3 regions of the Paenibacillus sp. FSL R7-0331 genome follow, and region 1 is predicted to be linked to each of the others. Evidence: predicted binding sites of a transcription regulator. Region 1 holds the regulator's gene; each other region holds the start of a gene.
The links. Region 1 encodes LexA, which represses DNA repair genes until DNA is damaged. Its sites were predicted from a motif close to CGAACATATGTTCG; they were not measured.

Region 1 (3,243 bases):
AGAGCCACTGCAGCATCTCTTATACTATAAAACAGTAAAAGAGGTGTTAATATGGCAGAAAGAGAACGCTTAAGAATCCGCAGAGCAATCCGTGTCCTGCTGGCGCAGCGGTCTATCCTTCTGGAGCGGCTTGAAGAAATTAACGAGAATCTGCGCAGATTGCCTAATCCCAGCCGGGCCAGACGTGAATTGCTGGCAGCAAGGGTGTCGATCCGGGAAGCCCTGCGCTTGAACCGAATCGCCATCAGACTTTTGCGCAGCGTGCTGTAGAACATCGCGAATATAGAAGAATAAGGGGCATCCCGCAAGCCGTAATATGGCTGCTCGGGATGCCCCTTGCTGTGTGCAATTACTGCCTGATAGTGACCCTTGTTCCGATGGAAACAAGGCGGGATAGGGCGAGTACGTCTTCGTTATACATCCGGATACAGCCGTGTGAGACCATATGGCCGATCGAGGCAGGGTCATTCGTGCCATGGATACCGTAATGGGGTTTGGACAATCCCATCCAAAAAGCACCGAACGGCCCGCCGGGATTAGGCTGCTTGTTAATAATGGTATACTCGCCTTCAGGTGAAGCAGTCAGCATCGTGCCAATCCCTACAGGGAAACCCCGCGTCACAATATCATTATCCAGGAGATACAGCATACGCTGCGACAGATCAACAATAATCCGGTAATTGGGCATAGTTATCAGCACTCCTTCTCATACCAGAATATGTGCGGAGTACGGATGCGGTTACCAGTGACGGATGGGGGCAGGAGTATCGGGGGCGGACAAGCTGTTAATCCAAATGATTAGGCAGGAAAAAGGCTGCTCCGCAATTATGCGGAGCAGCCTCAAGTGGAAAGAATTAGTGAATATCGCGGAAAAGTCCGATGACTCTGCCTAAAATGGTAACGCGGTTCAAGCGGAGCGGTTCATAAGCCGGATTCTCCGGCTGCAGGCGGATATGGTCACGTTCTTTATAGAAGGTCTTAACAGTAGCTTCATCTTCTTCAGTCATCGCTACAACGATATCCCCGTTGTCTGCCGTCTGCTGCTGGCGGACAATAACGTAGTCGCCGTCCATAATTCCGGCTTCCACCATGCTGTCTCCTAATACGGAGAGCATAAACACCTTGTTGTCACCGACATAATGGGTAGGCAGCGGGAAATAATCTTCAATATTCTCGGTAGCGGTAATCGGCACCCCGGCGGTGACTTTACCTACAACAGGAATGCGGGTAACCGTCTGTACGAACTGATGTACATTCTCTGAATCTTCCTGTCCAAGCAGCTCTATTGCGCGAGGCTTAGTAGGGTCACGGCGGATCAGGCCCTTCTTCTCGAGACGGTCCAGATGACCATGTACGGTTGAGCTGGAGGCAAGGCCCACGGCTTCCCCGATTTCACGGACGGACGGAGGATAACCCTTGCTGCGGACTTCGTTACGTATGAATTCCAGGATCGCCAGCTGACGACTCGAAATCTTTGACATTGGAATCAACCCCATATAGTATGTTTGGGAAAATTATAACATAGAACTTCCGTTCGTACAAACATAAGTTCTAACTATTTTTTAATAGCATTTGGATGCAACTGGCAGGGAGGCATAATAGATCCAAAGTAAAAAGGGGAACAATTGTTCGAAAAAATCTATTGATCAAAACACATGTTCGTGTTATAGTAATCTCAAATTTAAGAACAAGTGTTTGGAGGTCGATGAAATTGTTAAAATACAGTACTTACCGCAGCATCTATGATGAGACACATGAGGTTCAGACTGCCGATGCCTCTGTTTTAGAATATGTAACCCGCTTGAAGAATACATCAGCATCCCTATACGGGTCGCTGATGAGCCTGTTCAACGGAGGCCAACTGTTGAAGCTTGCCCTGATTCTGATGCTGGTGATTTCCGGCTTTACTGTGGTAGGCAATGTGTTTGCAGGTTCAGTATCCCCGATAACTCCGGCTGAACGTGTAGTCGTAGAACGCGGAGATTCACTGTGGAGCATTGCGCTTGAACATAAACCGTCGGAGATGAGGACGGTTGTATATATAGAAGGAATTAAGAAGGCAAGCGGGCTTTCGGGGAGCTCAATACGGGCCGGAGATGTGCTTACGCTGCCTGCATACTAATGGTTAGAGAGATTATAGTTACGACAGGAAGAGCTTTCAGGGAGGAGACCTTGACAAGCTCTTTTTCTCATGGCAAAGTTAGAATGAATTTAAAGGGAGGGGAACGCATTGAATATTGACGAATTGGTCGCACGCATCAATGAACTGGCACGCAAGCAGAAGAGCAGCGGCCTGAGTGAAGAGGAACTGGCCGAACGCGCCGAGCTCCGCGAGATTTATCTTGGCAACATCCGCAAGAACTTCCGTGCACAGCTGGATACGATTGAGATCGTGGACAACGATGATCAGGGCAACAAAGGGCTTACACATTAGTCCTGTGTCTTTGTCATAGATATTTTAGGATGACTAGGGGGAACTCACATGGCCCGTTCTTGGGAAAGAATGGTTCAACGCAACTCAAAGCAAGTTAATATGCAACGAAAGAAGCAAGGCAAGGAAACGATTTATGCTTCAAAATCATCGACAGCTGCAGGAAGCAGCGATATTTTCAAAGGACGCAACATTGTATTTCCTATCGTTCTGCTGCTGCTAGGTGTTATGTTCTGGGTAGTGGGTTCCATTGACGAAGCGAGAGGCCAGGGGATATTGGCTAACTGGCTGGGCGTTGTCCTCTACTTCTTACTGGCAGCCCTGATCTTCTTCCGCCGTCCTTATCTGAAGGTTGAGCGGGCCAGAGTTTCCACTATAAAATTTAATCGTGAGCGCTGGCTGCAGGCGGCAGAGATTGAGAAGATTATTCTGTCCCGCAGCATGGTTTCCCTCAAATATAAAGGCAAGCGCAAGCAGTGGGTGTTCTCCAGATTCCTGAACCGTTATGATACAGCGGCTATGGGAGCACGGCTGGAGCAGTTCGCCAAAGCGAATAATATCGAAGTAGTGCACGAATAGAAAGATAAGATAGACCAGCATGGGGAGAGGGAGCGATATAATGCCGATTACCGCCGTATTGTTTGATCTTGACGATACACTGCTCTGGGATGAGCGGAGTGTTGAGGAAGCCTTCCGTGCCGCCTGCGAAGCAGCGGGCGAGACAGTGGACCCTCAGGAGCTGGAGGCTGCGGTCCGTAGGGAGGCCAGAGGCCTCTATGAATCGTATGAGACGTTTCCGTTCACGAAGATGA
Region 2 (3,243 bases), 190 kb from region 1:
TTCGTCAGCATTCCGCTGGATGATATTGCAATCTGGGCGGCAGCACTGATTACGATTTATTCCGGGGTTGATTATTTTGTCAAAAATAAAGACCTGCTGGAGCTGCATAACGCTTAGCCGTAATCCGTAATTACTCATCCACATTAGCCTCAGGAGGAGAGAGCCAGCTATGAAAGCAGAAATAATTGCTGTCGGCACAGAGCTATTGCTCGGACAGATCGTTAACAGCAACGGACAGTTTTTATCGGTAGAACTGGCCGCAATGGGGATAGATGTCTATTTTCAGACTGTAGTCGGTGACAACAAGAGCCGGATTCAGGAGGCTATCGAAATTGCCCAGGGCCGGGCAGATATTATTCTGTTCACCGGAGGAATCGGGCCTACTGAAGATGATCTAACCAAAGATGCGCTGGCTGCGGCGCTGGGACGTACTCTTCATATCGACCAGCTGGCCATGGACCATGTTCAGCGCTTTTTTGATGAACGCAAAATAGTAATGACCGAAAACAACCGTAAGCAGGCTGTCATTATTGACGGAACAACGCCGCTTCCGAATGAAACCGGGCTGGCCGTGGGTCTTGCTTTTGCCCATGAGAGCAAATATTATATTGTCCTTCCCGGACCTCCGCGTGAGATGAAGCCGATGTTTACCGATAAGGCCAAGCCTTGGCTCCTGCAGCACGCGCTTACGACTGAAATGCCGATCTACTCCAAGATGCTTAAGTTTGCCGGTATCGGGGAGTCGCTGCTGGAGGACAAGCTGATTGATCTGATCCGCAGCCAGACGGACCCTACTATTGCGCCTTATGCCAAAGAAGGCGAGGTAACGGTCCGGATCTCTACCAAAGCACCTTCCGAACGTGAAGCTATGGAGAAGCTTGACGTGCTGGAGGCAAAAATTAAGGCAATTCTTCCTGAAAACATGTATGCCAATATTGACATGCCGCTCGAACAGCTGCTGGTGGACTGGATGGCAGATGCCGGACTTACACTCAGTGCTGCCGAAAGCTGTACCGGCGGTTTATTAATGGAGAGCATTACGAACATTCCGGGCAGCGCATCGATGTTCAAAGGCGGCATTGTCTGCTACTCCAACGAAATAAAGAAGAAGCTGCTGAATGTGCCTGCTTCCTACCTGGAGGGGCCTGATGCTGTAGGGGCTGTCAGCCGTGAGGTTGCAGAAGTGCTGGCTGATCAGGTCAGAATGCTGGGCGACAGCGACTTCGGATTGTCGGTTACCGGGGTTGCCGGGCCGGGGTATTCGGAGCGTAAGCCGGTCGGTCTGGTATTTGTCGGTCTGGCAGAGCGCGGACGTCCAACAGAGGTCTTTGAGCTTAACCTCAAGGGTACCCGCGAGAACATCCGGCTGCGCTCTGTAAAAGCGCTGCTGTACCGGCTGTGGCGCAGGCTTGAGGAACGTAAGGTGGACACTCCCCTCGAAGGATCAGCCTTGCAATAGCCTGTCAGGGCGTTATATAATTGGTAATACGGAAGAACCGTGGCATAGTGAACCTTTTGCTGCGGTTTTTTGTTTTTTTGTGAACGCGGCTCTATTGCCGGCGGCTCTCCTAAATGTGAGTCTGCTTCCCCGGATGGTTAATGACTATGTACAGTACATAATCAGGAGAGGAGGCTTACAATAAAAGGGAGTATTGCGCCTGCAGTCAAAAAAAACGAATGTATGTTCGAAAAAAAGCTTGGCAAGACCTCTAAAACACGCTATTATATTACTATAAACAAGTGAAGGAAGTGGTCTGATTGTCAGATCGTCGTGCTGCGCTGGATATGGCGCTTCGTCAAATAGAAAAACAATTTGGTAAAGGTTCGATCATGAAATTGGGTGAGTCCAATCACATGAAAGTGGAAGTTGTTCCTAGCGGTTCCTTGGCACTTGATATTGCCCTGGGCATAGGCGGACTTCCAAAAGGACGTATCATAGAAGTATATGGACCGGAATCCTCCGGTAAAACAACGGTTGCCCTGCATGCTATTGCAGAAGTACAGAGAGTTGGCGGACAAGCCGCCTTCATCGATGCAGAGCATGCGCTCGACCCTAAATATGCCAACGCGCTTGGCGTCAATATTGATGAGCTACTGCTGTCCCAGCCGGACACAGGCGAACAGGCGCTGGAAATTGCTGAAGCGCTCGTGCGCAGCGGTGCGGTAGATATCATCGTTGTTGACTCTGTAGCAGCTCTGGTGCCTAAGGCTGAAATTGAAGGCGACATGGGGGATTCCCACGTTGGTCTGCAGGCCCGTCTGATGTCTCAGGCTCTGCGTAAGCTCTCCGGCGCAATCAACAAATCCAACACCATCGCAATCTTCATCAACCAGCTGCGTGAGAAGATCGGTGTTATGTTCGGAAATCCCGAAACAACTCCGGGCGGACGGGCATTGAAGTTCTACTCCTCCGTACGTCTTGACGTACGCCGTGTTGAGAGCATCAAAATGGGTAATGATGTTGTCGGTAACCGTACCAAGATCAAAGTCGTGAAGAACAAGGTAGCTCCTCCGTTCAAACAGGCAGATGTTGATATTATGTACGGTGAAGGCATCTCCAAAGAAGGAAGCCTTGTCGATATCGGAACGGAAATGGATATTGTTAACAAGAGCGGAGCCTGGTATTCCTACGAAGGCGAACGTCTTGGACAAGGACGTGAGAATGCTAAGCAATTCCTTAAGGAACATCCGGAAATTGCCCTGGTAATCGAGAATAAGATCCGTGAAGCGAGCAACCTGACAACCATCGTTGCTGCACCAACGGAAGCTGAGGCTGCTGCAGAGAAAGAAGAAGAAGATAATCTGCTGCTTGAAATTGAATAAGACTTTACGCTAATATAGAGCGCCCTGTGTATGACTGCAGCAGGGCGCTTTTTTAGTAGTGAAGAAATAATAAGTTTTTCGGTTCCCGTGAAGCACTTGAATCAGTATCAATGAGAGACCCCGCTTTGTGGGGTTATTTTATCAAATTCTTTTATATACAGATAGAACACGAGGTGAAGTCAATACCATGGTTATTCAACTTAATCCTGAACCGGAAGAACAGGACGTGCAGGTGCTGGCCGGGTTCCCGGAAGGGGAGCTGCTGGAGATTACGAAGGTCGAGCGGCAGAAGAAAGCGGACCACCGCTATATTATACATTTTGGTGCTTATAACATGACTGTTCATGAGGATGTCATGATTAAATACCGCATGATCTCGGGCAATGCGTTCATGAAGGCTGACCTGGAGGAGATTGTAGT
Region 3 (3,243 bases), 3.2 Mb from region 1:
CCTGCTTCCGGCAGCGCGGCCAGATAGCTGTCGTCGAAGAAGGAGAGCTGCTCGATCTCCGGCTGCTGGAACTTGGCCAGCTCCTGCCCGGACATCAGCGAGCGGAGCAGCGTGTGCTCGCCAACCTTAAGTCCTTCCAGCGGCCGGCCTTTGCAGGTAATGAAGAACTGGGCGCGCTTGAGCACAACGCCGAGCTTCTTCAGCGCATGGAAGTCGAGCGTTCCGGCCCGGCGGGCCTTGATGATCCGCTGGGCGCTTCTTACACCGATGCCGGGCACGCGCAGCAGCATCTCATACGGAGCGCGGTTAACCTCCACCGGGAACTGCTCCCGGTGATTGATTGCCCAGCTGCATTTCGGATCGAGCAGGGGGTTAAAGTTGGGCGCGGCCTCGTCGAGCAGCTCCTTGGCCTCGAAGCCGTAGAAGCGCAGCAGCCAGTCCGCCTGATACAGCCGGTGCTCGCGCAGCAGCGGCGGCTTGGTATCCAGCGAGGGCAGCAGGGAGTCTTCAACTACCGGGGTATAGGCTGAATAGAAGATCCGCTTGAGCTTGTATTTCTTATACAGCCCCTCTGTAAGGTTCAGAATCTGGTAATCGGTATCCGGCGTGGCGCCGATGATCATCTGGGTGCTCTGGCCCGCAGGTGCGAAGCGCGGTGCATGTCTATATTTAACGAGCTCCGTACTGTTCTCGGTAATCTTGTTCTTAATCAGGTTCATCGGCTGCAGGATGGACTGCTTGCTCTTGTCCGGAGCCAGCCGTTGCAGGCTCTCCTGGGAGGGCAGCTCAATGTTGACGCTCATGCGGTCAGCGAGCATACCCAGCCGGGACAGCAGGGCGTCATCTGCGCCGGGAATGGCTTTTACATGAATATAACCGCGGAACTTATACTCATTGCGCAGCAGCTCAAGCGCGGCAATCAGCTGCTCGGTCGTATAGTCGGGGCTGCGCATAATACCGGAGCTGAGGAACAGCCCCTCTATATAATTGCGGCGGTAGAACTGCATGGTAATATCGGCGATCTCCTGCGGAGTAAAGGCAGCCCGCCGGACAGGGTTAGACTTACGGTTAATGCAATAGGCGCAGTCATAAATGCAGCCGTTGGTCATCAGCACCTTAAGCAGCGAAATGCAGCGTCCATCCGCGGCAAAGCTGTGGCAGATTCCAAAGCTGACCGCATTTCCGAGGCTTCCGGGCTGGCCGGAGCGCTTGGAGCCGCTTGAGGTGCAGGCGACATCATATTTGGCTGATTCTGTCAAAATTTCTAGCTTCTCCATCATATCCATCGGTACACACTCCTCCTGAAGAAAGTATATACCGAACAAATGTTCCTGTCAAAATCCAAATAATGACTCGCAAAAAGCCTGCGGCACAGTTCTAACGGACTGAGCTGCCGTTATTTTCGGAATACCGGGGATGATTTTAGCACATAAGGAGACTGTGAAATGTAACCGCATTCCTGCTTATGCTATAATAGCAACTAACAGAGAGAAAATGAGCTTGATTAAAATTAGAATGGGAGTGTTGCGGGAATGAGGAAATATAATATTTGGCGGCCGATTATGCTGATTCTGGTTGTCTTCGTGACGAGATCACTGGTAACTACAGTCTGCCTGTTGTTCGGCATGACAGAGGAGTCGGCTGGCAGCATTGCGATGATTGCGATGATTATTGCTGCACTGATTATGTACAACCGGATGATGAAGGCGACCAGGCGCAAATAAAACGTTGTTGCAGGTCCGGGTACTGTTCAGGCGTTCCGTTAAAAGCACCTTCATCAGGACATGGCCGTATGGCGTTTACTTATTAAGAATCATCAGCAAGCAAACCTCTCCTTTAAATAGGCTGGCAACAGTCTGGCCGGCTTCCGGATTATCTAAGAGGGGTTTCTTTTTTTGCATATTTGTCCGGATAATCCACAAAAGGCGCCCCAAGCAGCCGTCCTACGGCTTACCTGCGGGCGTCTTTTGTGTTGTTAACAGCGCATACCGGATTATTGGTATTTGGAGTAGAGCAGCCAGATGAGCTCCCGGCGGCTGCTGACCCCAGCTTTAGCGAAGATCGACTTCAGATGATCCTGCACCGTGTAGGCGGAAATATGCAGAAGCTGCGCGAGCTCTTTGGTTGACCGCCCCATGGACAGCTGGCTGATAATCTCCTTCTCGCGGTCCGTAAAGCCGTAGGCTTCAGTAATCAGGGGCTGCAGATCAGCTGCCTTGGCTGCCGTAATGGATACGGCCAGCTGGACCAGACCGGACGGGCCTTCCAGTCTGCTGGCTGTGACGTTCATGAAGCGGCCATCCAGAGCGCGGAAGCGCAGCTTTGCCGCTGAAGAGTTGCCGGTGGCAGGCTGCGCTTCGTGCGTCAGTCCGTTAACAGCAGGCTGCTCCCCATCCGGCATACTCTCGGCTGGAATACCCCCGCCTGGCGAACTCCCGCCGAGCGCCCTAAGGCAGACCGCTCTGACCGGACCGGGCAGGCCGGGCTTCGGCTGCTGTTCCATCTGCTGCAGCTGCTCCAGCCAGTAGCGTCCCCCCGTATTAAGGCTTACCGGCTCCAGCCGGTCATCCAGGATAATAATTCCCTCCTCCGGCTGGACACCGGAGCCAGTCTGAGAGGCAGGGCTTAGTGACATAGCCTTCAGACGGCCGGCAATCAGCGGCGCAATGCTGCTGATTAATTGCAGCTCCTCCGGCTGAAAGGGCCTATGCCCCTCTCTGCGGAACAGAATCAGGAAGCCCCAGCAGGCTCCTCCTGCCGTTAGCGCGGCCCGGAGCTCGTCTGCGAATCCCGCAGGCTGCAGCACCCCGCGGTAACGCCGGCTCAGCTCCGGCCGTCCGGCTGTGGCTTCCCGTAATGACCGCACAGGCGCGGCAGACCGGGCCAGCTCAGTGAACTTGTTATAGTCATCCTGCAAATATTCATTGTCGAGAAGGGAGCCGTGAATGGACTCCAGCCCCTGCTCGGTAACAGCGCCTGTAGTCAGCAAGGTGGACGGATCGACGGTTGTGCAGCAGGCGGCATCGAAGCCGAGAGCTGTTCTAATCCGCGTCAGCATGATTTCCCGGTACATGAGGGAAGACAGCTTCTGCTCCTGATCCAGTCCCTGCAGAAGTTTCGTTAATGCGGCAAATGCCTCTTTCATAGTCCGTCCCTTTCGTTGTATGTGAATGATTCTTCCTGATCGACGCTATAAATCCCATAGATCTGGGATGGTCTGACACGCCGGCGGCCCGGATAATA

Region 2: a site for LexA is predicted at 1,675-1,688, ahead of recA (recombinase RecA). Genes of this name have one in related genera too.
Region 3: a site for LexA is predicted at 1,319-1,332, ahead of R70331_RS00965 (putative DNA modification/repair radical SAM protein). Genes of this name have one in related genera too.

The regions. Positions count from the first base shown of each region.
Region 1 covers NZ_CP009284.1:3,937,557-3,940,799, reverse strand. Annotated here, with positions in the region: gene R70331_RS16610 (hypothetical protein) at 52-270, shown strand; gene R70331_RS16605 (L,D-transpeptidase) at 350-688, opposite strand; gene lexA (transcriptional repressor LexA) at 855-1,481, opposite strand; gene R70331_RS16595 (LysM peptidoglycan-binding domain-containing protein) at 1,712-2,122, shown strand; gene R70331_RS16590 (DUF896 domain-containing protein) at 2,231-2,434, shown strand; gene R70331_RS16585 (hypothetical protein) at 2,483-3,010, shown strand; gene R70331_RS16580 (HAD family hydrolase) at 3,051-3,243, shown strand, end outside.
Region 2 covers NZ_CP009284.1:4,127,518-4,130,760, reverse strand. Annotated here, with positions in the region: gene pgsA (CDP-diacylglycerol--glycerol-3-phosphate 3-phosphatidyltransferase) at 1-117, shown strand, start outside; gene R70331_RS17485 (competence/damage-inducible protein A) at 170-1,459, shown strand; gene recA (recombinase RecA) at 1,759-2,823, shown strand; gene R70331_RS17475 (regulatory protein RecX) at 3,011-3,243, shown strand, end outside.
Region 3 covers NZ_CP009284.1:202,929-206,171, forward strand. Annotated here, with positions in the region: gene R70331_RS00965 (putative DNA modification/repair radical SAM protein) at 1-1,286, opposite strand, end outside; gene R70331_RS00970 (hypothetical protein) at 1,533-1,724, shown strand; gene R70331_RS00975 (LuxR C-terminal-related transcriptional regulator) at 1,994-3,145, opposite strand.